2 regions of the Pseudomonas sp. MDT2-39-1 genome follow, and region 2 is predicted to be linked to the other one. Evidence: riboswitches for the same ligand, from Rfam matches in the RefSeq annotation. Region 2 holds a riboswitch; the other holds the start of a gene.
The links. A riboswitch is a leader RNA that binds a small molecule or an ion and turns the genes downstream of it on or off. The one in region 2 is predicted to bind cobalamin.

Region 1 (5,894 bases), 1.7 Mb from region 2:
CAAGGTGCGACGCCCGAAGATGTGGCGCTGGCGATCGTCCATCAACGCGGCGACCAGCACCTCGGCGCAGTCGTTGATGCCTTCGACCTTGAGCTTCATGAATTCGTCGGTGCGCTCGCCGAGGGCTTCGGCGGTGCGGATGCGTTCTTCTTCCACCAGTTGCTGGATCTTGCTGCGCAGTGTGCGGTCGCTGATGCGGATGAAACGCCAGGGCTGCATCAAGCCGACGCTGGGGGCCTGATGGGCGGCTTCGAGCAGGCGCCGTAGCAACTCGGGCTCGACCGTGCCGCCGCTGAAGTGGCGCATGTCGCGGCGTTCGGCAATTGTCCGATAAACCGCTTCGCGTTCGGCTTGGCTGAATGCGTTGTCAGTCATGGCCTCTTCGCGAGCAAGCCCGCTCCCACAGTGGACCGCATTTCTTCAGGCAACACATTTTCAACTGTGGGAGCGGCGGTGCGACGATTCGACTTGCTCGCGATGGCGGCCTCACGGTCAGGCGCAAACAATGCAGCTACAGCGGAAGGATTGGACGGAAAATAAAAATGCACATAAGAGGCGGTCATCCGCCCCTCACGATAAACCGCCTCCGCCCCTCGCCCGCCGTTCGGGCTCAAGCCACGAGCAATCGGCTCAAGCTCGGTGCTGGTCAGCGAGTGGTGATACGTATGCCCGCGCAACGAACCTTCCGGCAACTCAACCGCTTGCAACGCCAGCGCCGCCAGACGCTTTTGCATCACCGCATCACCGGCCAGCAAACCGACCAATTCAGCGCGAGTGCCTTCGACGTCGGTCAACGAATCAAGCAGGTACAACATCCCGCCACACTCGGCCAACAACGGTTTGCCGGCGGCATGATGGGCGCGGATCGCATCCAGCATCGAGGCGTTCTGTGACAGCACCACATGGTGCAGCTCCGGATAACCGCCCGGCAGATAAAGACTGTCAGCCTCCGGCAAATCAGCATCGCGGATCGGCGAGAAAAACAATAATTCGGCGCCCATGGCCCGCAGCAAATCCAGGCTCGCGCCGTAGGTGAAGGCGAACGCTTCATCACGGGCCACAGCGACTCGCACGCCGGCCAGCAAAGGCTCGGCGACGATTATTTCAGGAGCCGCAAATTCCACGGGCGGCGGCAGCGCTACATCGCAACTGCTGGCCAATGATTCAGCCGCCGCATCGAGGCGCAGGTCGAGATCGTTCAACTCGCTGGCCTGGACCAGACCGAGATGACGACTCGGCAATTCGATTCCGGTCTCGCGCGACAACGCGCCGTACCAGCGCAAGCCCTCAGTCAGGCTGCCTTCGAGCAATTGTGCGTGGCGCAACGTGCCCACACGGTTAGCCAACACACCGGCAAACGGCAAATCCGGCTGATACTTCGCCAACCCCAACGCCAGCGCACCAAAAGTCTGCGCCATCGCCGTTCCGTCGATCACACCGAGCACCGGCACACCGAAGTGCCGCGCCAAGTCCGCGCTGGACGGCGTGCCGTCGAACAATCCCATAACGCCTTCGATCAGGATCAGGTCGGCTTCACCGGCGGCTTCCCACAACAGTCGGCGACTTTCCTGCTCGCCGACCATCCACATGTCCAGTTGATACACCGGCGCACCGCTGGCGCGCTCGAGAATCATCGGGTCGAGAAAGTCTGGGCCGCACTTGAACACGCGAACCTTGCGCCCCTGATTGCGATGCAAACGGGCCAGCGCGGCCGTGACGGTGGTCTTGCCCTGACCGGAGGCCGGCGCGGCGATCAGCACCGCCGGGCAATGACGTATGCTTTTCATAAAATTGTATTCACAGCTCGACGCCTTTTTGCGCTTTGATCCCGGCCTGGAACGCGTGCTTGATCACGCCCATTTCGGTGACCGTATCGGCCAGCTCGATCATCTCCGGCTTGGCGCCGCGACCGGTGACTACCACGTGTTGCATCGGCGGACGCGCCTGCAAGTCAGTGAGCACTTGATCCAGGTCGAGGTAACCGTGCTTGAGGGCAATGTTCAGCTCATCGAGCACCACCAGGCCGATCGATGGATCACGCAGCAGTTCGCGGGACACTTCCCAAGCAGCTTCGGCGGCGGCGATGTCACGCTGGCGATCCTGGGTTTCCCAGGTGAAGCCCTCGCCCATCACATGAAAACGCACTTGCTCCGGGAAGCGGCGGAAGAACAATTCTTCGCCAGTGCTGTTGCGCCCCTTGATGAACTGCACCACGCCGCACTGCATGCCGTGCCCCATGGACCGGGCGAGCATGCCGAAGGCCGAGCTGCTCTTGCCTTTGCCGTTGCCGGTCAGCACCAGCAGCAGGCCGCACTCATTCGGCGAGTTGGCAATGCGCTCGTCGATCACGGCTTTTTTGCGCTGCATGCGCGCCAGATGGCGTTCGTCACGATCAGGGGAATCAGTCATGGGGGAGCTCTCCGTTGAGACTGGATAACGGCGGGCAGGCACAAGAATAGACGGCAAGAAGCCTGGCATCGCCCACCGTGATGCCGTTGGATGAATCAGGCCGGTCTCCGGGCTCATGAGCGGCTTGCGCCGGACTGCGCGCCTTCCCATGTCGACAGTCGACACAGTGGCTAGGGCCTGTCATCAGCTTTTTCCTATACCGCGCCGGGGCTGCTGTGGCGCAGGCAAGGCGCGAGGAGCGTGGTTTGGTCGTTCCAAACAAGCTCCGAGCAACGCAGCCCTGCGCCACAGCAGGCCCGGCCCTTCGAGTTGTGTCTGAAAGCGGTATAGGAAAAAGCTGATGACAGGCCCTCGCGCAGCCTTTACTCATTTACCGTTGCGGGGGCAGCGCCGGGTTCATGACGTTTCGCCGCGCGAAGGTAGTCACTCACCGGCTTCCCTGTTTCACTCTGTCGACCTTCGCCACAGAGCACCTGAAACAAGCCGCGAAGGTTAGAGGGTTGGGGGTGGAGCGTCAATTGAAGACAAAGCCCGGGCGCTCGATATACTGCCGCCCATCAATTACCTGACACCAATCTTGCACCACACTGCCAGCAGTGATATCAAAGCGCCACATAACCCACTAACACAATTACAAGGGTGAGCAACATGCAAGGCATGATCATCAGCAACCCGAAGCTGGAATTCCTGCGACCGGTGCTGGAACGCTGGTTTGACTGTATCGACCGCTTCAATGCCGTTCGCGGCGACAATGACACGCCTTACTGGTACGACGAAAAAGCCAACCTTGGCTTGCTCTCCGCCGCGGCCTGGATGGCGGAAATGGTCACACTGCAACAAACCACCACGCGCAAGCAAAACGAAGAAGGCGAACGCAACGGCCGCGCCGATCTGTTTATCGCCTCCCCCGAAGAACGCGCCTACCTTCAGACCACTCAACGCTGGCCGCGGGTCAATAGCCTGAACCTGACTCAGGCGCTGCAAGACATCACCAGCGACGCCAAACGCATCAGCTACGCCAGCGACCTGAAACTCGGCTGCCTGTTCGTTGCGCCACAAAAGGCTCAGCAGAGCGCAACGCCGGAAGAACTTCAGGACATGGTCGACGACCTGCAAAAGGAACACAGCTGCGCCGTGGCCTGGTATTTCCCGTACGCCTATCGCAAGTTGCGCAACGAAGCCGGCAACTACCACCCTGGCATCGCCGTGCTGTTCAAGGAAACCCGCGGCTGACCGGTTGAACCATCGCGCCTCAAATCTTCTCTATGATTAAGTCAATGCATTCATAGGGAAGACCCGCATGCGCAAGCCCCAGCTCGTTCTCGTCATCGCGCTCGCCGGAGGGCTCGCCGCCTGCGGTGAAACCTCCAGCTTGCAAGTCTCCGACGGCACCGGCCCGTCACCCAAGCTGCCAGAACCGAACAAGACCCTGATCCCGACGGTGAATATCGCCCCGGCGATCGGCTGGCCTGCGGGTGCGAAACCCACCGCAGCGGCGGGCACTCAGGTGGCGGCATTTGCCGAAGGGCTCGATCACCCGCGCTGGCTGTATGTGCTGCCCAACGGCGATGTATTGGTGGCCGAAACCAACGCGCCCCCCAAACCCGATGACGGTAAAGGCATTCGCGGCTGGGTCATGGGCAAGGTCATGGGGCGTGCCGGCGCTGGCGTCCCCAGCCCGAACCGCATCACGCTGCTGCGGGACAAGGATCACGACGGCATCGCCGAAACCCGCACGGTGTTCCTGGAAAACCTCAACTCGCCTTTCGGCATGACCCTGGTCGGCAATGACCTGTACGTCGCCGACACCGACCGTTTGCTGCGTTTTCACTATGAAAACGGCGACACGGCGATCAAGTCGCCGCCGATCAAGGTGATCGATCTGCCGGGTGGCACGCTGAATCACCACTGGACCAAAAACGTCATCGCCAGCAAGGACGGCAGCAAGCTGTACGTCACGGTCGGCTCCAACAGCAACGTCGGCGAAAACGGCATGGATCAGGAAGAAGGTCGCGCGGCGATCTGGGAAGTGGATCGCGCCACCGGCAATCACCGTATCTTCGCCTCGGGGATTCGCAATCCAAACGGCCTGGCCTGGGAACCTCAGACCGGTGCCCTGTGGACGGCGGTCAATGAGCGGGACGAAATCGGTAGCGACCTGGTGCCGGACTACATCACCTCAGTGAAGGACGGCGGGTTTTACGGCTGGCCCTTCAGCTATTACGGCCAGCATGTCGATATTCGCGTCGAACCGCAAAACCCGGACCTGGTGGCCAAGGCCATTGCGCCGGACTACGCGGTCGGCCCGCATACCGCGTCGCTGGGCCTGTCGTTTGCCGAGGGCAACACGCTTCCAGCGCAGTTCAAGGAAGGTGCCTTCATCGGCCAGCACGGCTCGTGGAACCGCAAGCCGCACAGTGGTTACAAAGTGATTTTCGTCCCGTTCGCGGGCGGCAAGCCGACCGGGCAACCGATTGATGTGCTCACAGGCTTCCTCAACGCGGATGAGAAAGCCATGGGCCGACCTGTGGGCGTGGTGATTGATCAGCAGGGAGATTTGCTGGTGGCTGATGATGTGGGGAACAAGGTGTGGCGGGTGTCGACCGCGAAGTAACTGCAACAGCCCCCCTTGTAGGATCGCCGCACCGCTCGCTCCTACAAGGGGGGCGTTTAGCGTTTGCGGCACAGCGTCAATCCATCGCCCAACGGCAACAACGACAAATCCACCCGCGAGTCATCCTTCAAGGCGCGATTGAGCGCCTGGATGGCTCGGGTGTCTGCACTCTCGGGATCCTTTTCGAGCACCCGCCCACTCCACAGCGTGTTATCGAACACCGCCAGTCCACCGACGCGCAGCAGACGCAGTGCATGCTCCAGATAACCTGGGTAATTGGCTTTGTCGGCATCAATGAAGATCAGGTCGAACTGCCCAGGCTGATCCAGTGTGGCGAGGGTTTCCAGCGCAGGCGCCAGACGCAGATCTATGCGATGGGCGAGGCCCGCCTCCTGCCAGTATCGACGCGCGATAGCGTTGTAGTCGCCGGGGATATCACAGCAGATCAGCGAACCGTCCTCCGGCAACGCAGCGGCCATGCACAACGCGCTGTAACCGGTGAACGTGCCGACTTCCAGCAGGCGCTTTGCACCGATGAGTTTGACCAATAACGCGAGGAACTGCCCCTGCTCCGGCGCCACCTGCCAGCGAGCCATGGGCAGCGCCTGGGTTTCGTCGCGCAAACGCTTGAGCAGCGGCGTTTCCCTCAGGGAAACGTCGAGCAGGTATTGGTACAGGGAATCATCGAGATTGAGTGTGCGAGCGGTCATGACAACCTCTTCGGACAGGACGCTATGGATTGCGCGCCAAGTGCTCAGGCTGCAGAACGCGCTTGGCACTCAGGTAAGCCTTCTGCCAGTAAGCCTTGGACAAGCTGTCCAGCTTCACCGTGCCGCCAGTGGCTGGCGCGTGGACGAAGCGACCTTCGCCG
Region 2 (5,894 bases):
CCGCGCTGTTGACCATCTGTTCGGCACAATGGCCTTCCAGCACGGCGGCGGGCACCAAAGAGCCGGCATAGATGATCACCGGGCAACTGCGAATCAGCCGTTGGCCTTTGACGGTGATCAGTTCCGGGTCGCCGGGACCTGCGCCAATGAAGTAGACGGTCATCGTCCGTTCCTTTGAAAAAAGAGTCTGTCAGAAAAAGGGCGTGAGTAAGGCTTCAGATGAAGATTGCTCATGATCGAAGGCGGGGATTATCGGGGATCTTACGCAACGCAGGCCAATGCCAGGGTGGCCTGGGCGTATTTTTGTCGCGAAATCAGCAGTTTTGCCGGTGCCTGGGCCAGTTGTTCGGCCAGGGCCAGGGCGGCACTTTCCGCCACGCCGTAGCAACCGGTGCGTTCGAACGCGATGTCCGAATGATGGCTGAGTCGCGGTTTGTAGCCTTTCAATTGCTCGCTGCTGAAATACATCAGCGGCAATGCGAGTTGCGCAGCCAGCTCGATCAGGCCAGGTTCATCACGCTTCAGGTCGATACTGGCCAGGGCCTTGATCTGGTGAAGTCCGATTTTATGAGCCTGTAGTGCCTGATCGAGCAACGCCCGCAGCGTGCTGGCGGGGCAGCCGCGCTGGCAGCCCAGGCCGACGACTAAAGTCGGCGGTGTGCCGGTATCCGTCATGCGTGGTATTGGCCATCGCTTTTGCGGCGGAACAACCAGGCGCTGATCAGGCCCAGGGCCAGCCAGAACGCGACGTTGGTCAGCTGCGAAGCGATTTTGAACTGTGCTTCCAAGGCTTCCGGAGCGAGCATCGAGTGCACTTCCGGTTGCGGCGCGCCGATCACATGCGGAACGGCGAGAATCGCCACGCCGAGGATCTTCATCAGCCAGTGACGGCTAAACACGATCAAGGCGATGCCGACAGCCGTGGAGGCGGCCGTGCCGATCCACCAGAGTTGCCGTTGCGCCAGATCGGCCGCGGCAGTGCCCGGCAGTTCAGGCGGCAGGCCAAGGGTTGGCGCCAGCACGAAGGTCGCGTAACCGGCCAGGCCCCAGAGCAAGCCCTGCGAGGTTTTAGTCGGTGCGCGCAAGGTGTAGAGCCCGGCGAGCATCAAGGCGAAACCAACGGCTACCACCAAGTTACCGCCCGTGGTCGACAACACGCGCTGCCAGCCGTCTTCCGGTTCCCAGGCTTCGGCATCGTGGGTATGAGCGGCAACACCGGCGGCGTGTTCGTGAACTTCAGCAGCGGCGGGCTCGGATTTTTCGAAAGTCTCGGCCTGCAGAATCAGCGGAGCCACCCAGAAACTTTGCATCAGGGTCAGCAACAGGGCGGCCAGAAGCCCGGAGAACCCTGCGGTTTGCGCAATACGCTTGATCATGTCAGCAGGTCTCAATGGCACGGGAATGCAGAGCTGTGACGGGTATCGTGCGCGGCGTTGTGGACCGCTTCGATGTGCGAGAAACCGGCGAAATACACAAGGCAAGCGCCAAGGATCGATGCGCAAACGGCAGCGGTCAGGCGTTGAGTCAGGGTCGTGGTGGTGCTGGCCGCTGTGTGGCTAGTGCTGCTGATGATCGACATGGCGCTTCCCTCTGGTCTGTCAGCGGGTGAATAGAGCGCATGGAAAACCCCTGCGAATCGGGCGCGCAGAGGTTCAAACAGCGCCCGCCCACCGCGGGTTTGTTATTCAGTGATCGTAATGGTCACTTTCTGTTGCGGGCCGGTCTCCGGGCTCACGAGGGGCACTGGCTTTCGCCTTGACCTGCAAGCATCACCTTCCCATGCCGAACTGCTGGCACAGTGGATCTGACGCTTCGCTCGCTTACCGTTGCGGGGGCAGCACCGGACTGACATGGCTTGAGTAAAGCACATGATTCACCGGTTTCCCGTTTCACCCTGTGAAGGGCACCCGTAACAAGGCGTGTAGGAGAGCATGGGCGGGGGTTTGGCGTCAATTGGCATGGGTTCTCATCTCGCAATTGAGGGGTGTAACTGTGTTGAAGGGATTTATCTGTGGCGAGGGGATTTATCCCCTTTGGGCAGCGAAGCGGCCCCTGCATTTCTTCAGGCACACCCCGCAAACAGGTTTTGCGACGGCTTCGCCGCCGAAGGGGGCGGTGCGACGTTTCGCTAAATCCCCTCGCCACAGAGATCGTCATTGCGGACATTGACCCGCCCCAAGACGATGCGTAGCCTTGCGCTTTCGAGGTTCTTCGGCATTTGCCGAAGCTAAGAAGGGAACGCGGTCGATGCCGCGGCTGCCCCCGCAACTGTGAACGGTGATGTTCGCTGCCACGCCACTGAAAGCCCTGTCCAACGGGTTCGCGGGAAGGCGCAGCGAATGCCAGGCCAACCGCCCGGCACACCGTCAGCCAGGAGACCTGCCTCGACACAGATTCTCACTACAACCGGGCGGGGTGATCCGGTGGCGAACTCTTCCGCGCGCGCCCGTCGCTGCGATTGTCGTCCCGTATGCCCGCCACCTTGCCAAAGGGCATCCGATGAAAACACTGGCCAAACTCCCCGTCACCATCGTTACCGGCTTCCTCGGCTCGGGCAAAACCACCTTGCTGCGGCACATGCTCGACAACGCTCAGGGTCGTCGCATCGCGGTGATCGTCAATGAATTTGGCGAGCTGGGCATCGACGGCGAGATCCTCAAGCAGTGCTCCATCGGTTGCACTGAAGAAGAAGCCAACGGCCGCGTCTACGAACTGGCCAACGGCTGCCTGTGCTGCACCGTTCAGGAAGAATTCTTCCCGGTGATGCGCGAACTCGTCGCCCGTCGCGGCGACCTCGACCACATCCTCATCGAAACCTCGGGTCTGGCCCTGCCAAAACCTCTGGTCCAAGCCTTCCAGTGGCCGGAAATCCGCAGCGCCTGCACCGTTGACGCGGTGATCACGGTGGTCGACAGCCCGGCCGTTGCTGCCGGCACCTTCGCGGCTTTCCCGGACCAGGTCGATGCCCAACGCAAACTCGACCCGAACCTGGACCACGAATCGCCGTTGCACGAGCTGTTCGCCGACCAACTGGCCAGCGCCGACCTGGTGATCCTCAACAAGGCCGACCTGATCAGCCCTGAAGACCTGGCCCGTGTGCGCCTGGAAGTCGCCGAAGAACTGCCGCCAGCGGTAAAAGTCATCGAAGCCAGCAGCGGGCGCGTGCCATTGGACGTGCTGATCGGCCTCGGTGCCGGTTCCGAGGAACACATCGACAGCCGTCACAGCCATCACGATCACCACCACGAAGGCGAGGACGATCACGATCACGATGCTTTCGATTCGATCTCCATCGAACTTCCGCAGGCTGACGAAAGCCTGCTGCTGGACGCACTGACCCAATTGGTGGTCCAGCACGGCATCCTGCGGGTCAAAGGTTTCGCGGCGATCCCGAACAAGCCGATGCGCCTGCTGATCCAAGGCGTGGGCACGCGTTTCGACAAGCATTTCGACCGTCAGTGGGGCGCCGATGAAGCGCGCGCCACGCGCCTGGTATTGATCGGCCAGGAACTGGACGGAATTCTAATCGAAGCGCAATTGCGCGCTGCGCTCAGCGTTTAAGCCATGCACCTGCTCAGGACCCAGCCCGGCGGATTCGTGTCGGATGACAACATCGCCGACCTTGGACAAACCCCGGCCGAGCTGGTGATCCTGTGCAGCGGTGACTCAAGCCTGGCGCTGCTCGCCGAAGCGGCGCAACAGTTGCCGGATGATTACCCGAGCGTGCGCCTGGCCAACCCGATGCAGGTGCAGAATCACGCGTCGGTCGATCTGTATGTCGACGAAGTGCTGCGCCACGCCAAGGTGATTCTGATTTCGTTGCACGGCGGCATCGCCTATTGGCGTTACGGTGTCGAACGTCTGGTGGAGCTGTCCCAACGCGGCGTACAACTGATTCTGGTGCCCGGCGATGATCGGCCGGACCCGGAACTCAGTGACCTGAGCACCGTGTCTGCCGACGACCGCGACCGTCTCTGGCAGTTTTTGCGTCAGGGCGGCATGGCCAATGCCCAGGATTTTTTCTGCTGCCTGGCCAATCGCTGGCTGGATCGCGATTACGTGTGGGCCGAGCCGCAAACGCTGCCGCGTACGGCGATTTACCATCCGCACAAAAGCCCCGCCGAACTGCACGATTGGCAAGCCGACTGGCAGGCCGGTCAACCGGTGGCGGCGGTGCTGTTTTATCGCTCGCATTTGCAGGCGGCGAACACCGCTTTTATCGATGTTTTCTGTCAGCGTTTGCAGGCTGCGGGCCTCAACCCTTTGCCGATTGCACTGGCCAGTTTGAAAGAACCCGGCTGCCTGACGGTGGTCGAGGACCTGCTGGATGAAGTCGAGGCGGGGGTGATTCTCAATACCACCGGCTTTGCCCAATCCAGCCCCGAAGCGCCGCATTTGCGGCCGTTTCGCCGCAACATTCCGGTGATCCAGGCAATCTGCGCCCAAGACAACGAGCCGGGCTGGCGTGCCAGTGAACAGGGCCTCGGCCCGCGTGATCTGGCGATGCACATCGCCTTGCCGGAACTGGACGGGCGAATCATCAGCCGGCCGATCAGCTTCAAGGACCTGGCGTGGCGCAGCGAGCGCAGTCAGTCGGACGTGGTGTGCTATCGGGCGCAACCGGAGCGCATGGATTTCGTCGCCGAACTGGCGCGGCGCTGGATCGATCTGGCGCGAGTACCGAATCGCGAAAAACGCATCGCGCTGATCCTCGCCAACTACCCGACCCGCGACGGGCGCATCGGCAATGGCGTGGGCCTCGACACCCCGGCCGCCGCGCTGAACATCTTGCGTGCGCTGCACTCCGAAGGTTATCCGCTGCCCGCCGAGTTACCGGAGAGCGGCACTGCGTTGATCCAGCAATTGCTCGGCGGCGTCAGCAACGACCTCGACACGATCGACCAGCGTCCCTGCCAGCAAAGCCTGGCGCTGGACGACTATCAGCGGATGTTCAACACATTGCCCGAGGCCAATCAGCACGCCGTGCTGGAGCGCTGGGGCACGCCCGAGAGCGATCCGATGTTCCGTGACGGACGCATGATGATCGCCGGGTTGCGCTTTGGCCTGACCTTTGTCGGCATTCAGCCGGCGCGGGGTTATCAGGTTGACCCGAGCGCGGTGTATCACGACCCCGATCTGGTGCCGCCCCACGGTTATCTGGCGTTCTACTTCTGGCTGCGCAACACCTATGGCGCCCACGGCGTGATCCACGTAGGCAAGCACGGCAATCTCGAATGGTTGCCGGGCAAAGGTGTCGGGCTCTCCGAAAACTGCTGGCCGGACGCGCTCCTCGGGCCGTTGCCGAATATCTATCCGTTCATCGTCAACGACCCGGGCGAGGGTGCCCAGGCCAAGCGTCGCACCCAGGCCGTGATCATCGATCACCTGATGCCGCCGCTGACCCGCGCCGAAACCTATGGCCCGTTGCGCAACCTTGAGTTGCTGGCCGACGAGTATTACGAAGCGCAATTGCTCGATCCGCGCCGCGCCCGGGAATTGCAGCGCGACATTCTGCAACTGGTGCGCGAGACGCACATCGACCGTGAACTGCAGCTGGACGAGAAGCTCAACAGCGACGCCGATGCGGCGATCTGGTTGCCACGGCTGGACACGTACCTGTGCGACTTGAAAGAGTCGCAGATTCGCGATGGCCTGCACATTTTTGGCGAGTCGCCGACCGGGCGCTTGCGCATCGACACGTTGTTGGCGCTGTTGCGCATTCCCCGTGGCGATGGTCGTGGGGCGCAGTCGAGTCTGTTGCGGGCGTTGGCCAAGGCGTTTGAGTTGGGTTTTGATCCGCTGGATTGTGCGTTGGCCGAGCCTTGGATCGGACCTCGACCGGATGCCTTGCAATCGTTGAGCGAAGAAGTCTGGCGCACGGCGGGTGATTCCCG

Region 1: linked by a shared signal. The riboswitch ahead of cobO (cob(I)yrinic acid a,c-diamide adenosyltransferase) and the one ahead of cobW (cobalamin biosynthesis protein CobW) in region 2 are both predicted to bind cobalamin.

What each region holds. Positions count from the first base shown of each region.
Region 1 is NZ_CM142716.1:5,141,203-5,147,096, reverse strand. Features, by position in the region: gene bluB (5,6-dimethylbenzimidazole synthase) at 1-375, opposite strand, end outside; gene ACYZTM_RS24100 (cobyrinate a,c-diamide synthase) at 372-1,787, opposite strand; gene cobO (cob(I)yrinic acid a,c-diamide adenosyltransferase) at 1,798-2,409, opposite strand; cobalamin riboswitch at 2,682-2,901, opposite strand; gene ACYZTM_RS24090 (hypothetical protein) at 3,058-3,642, shown strand; gene ACYZTM_RS24085 (PQQ-dependent sugar dehydrogenase) at 3,710-5,023, shown strand; gene ACYZTM_RS24080 (O-methyltransferase) at 5,080-5,733, opposite strand; gene ACYZTM_RS24075 (C40 family peptidase) at 5,756-5,894, opposite strand, start outside.
Region 2 is NZ_CM142716.1:416,620-422,513, reverse strand. Features, by position in the region: gene cobM (precorrin-4 C(11)-methyltransferase) at 1-163, opposite strand, end outside; gene ACYZTM_RS02145 (cobalamin biosynthesis protein) at 262-675, opposite strand; gene ACYZTM_RS02140 (CbtA family protein) at 672-1,376, opposite strand; gene ACYZTM_RS02135 (CbtB domain-containing protein) at 1,388-1,579, opposite strand; cobalamin riboswitch at 1,700-1,926, opposite strand; cobalamin riboswitch at 2,188-2,401, shown strand; gene cobW (cobalamin biosynthesis protein CobW) at 2,500-3,561, shown strand; gene cobN (cobaltochelatase subunit CobN) at 3,565-5,894, shown strand, end outside.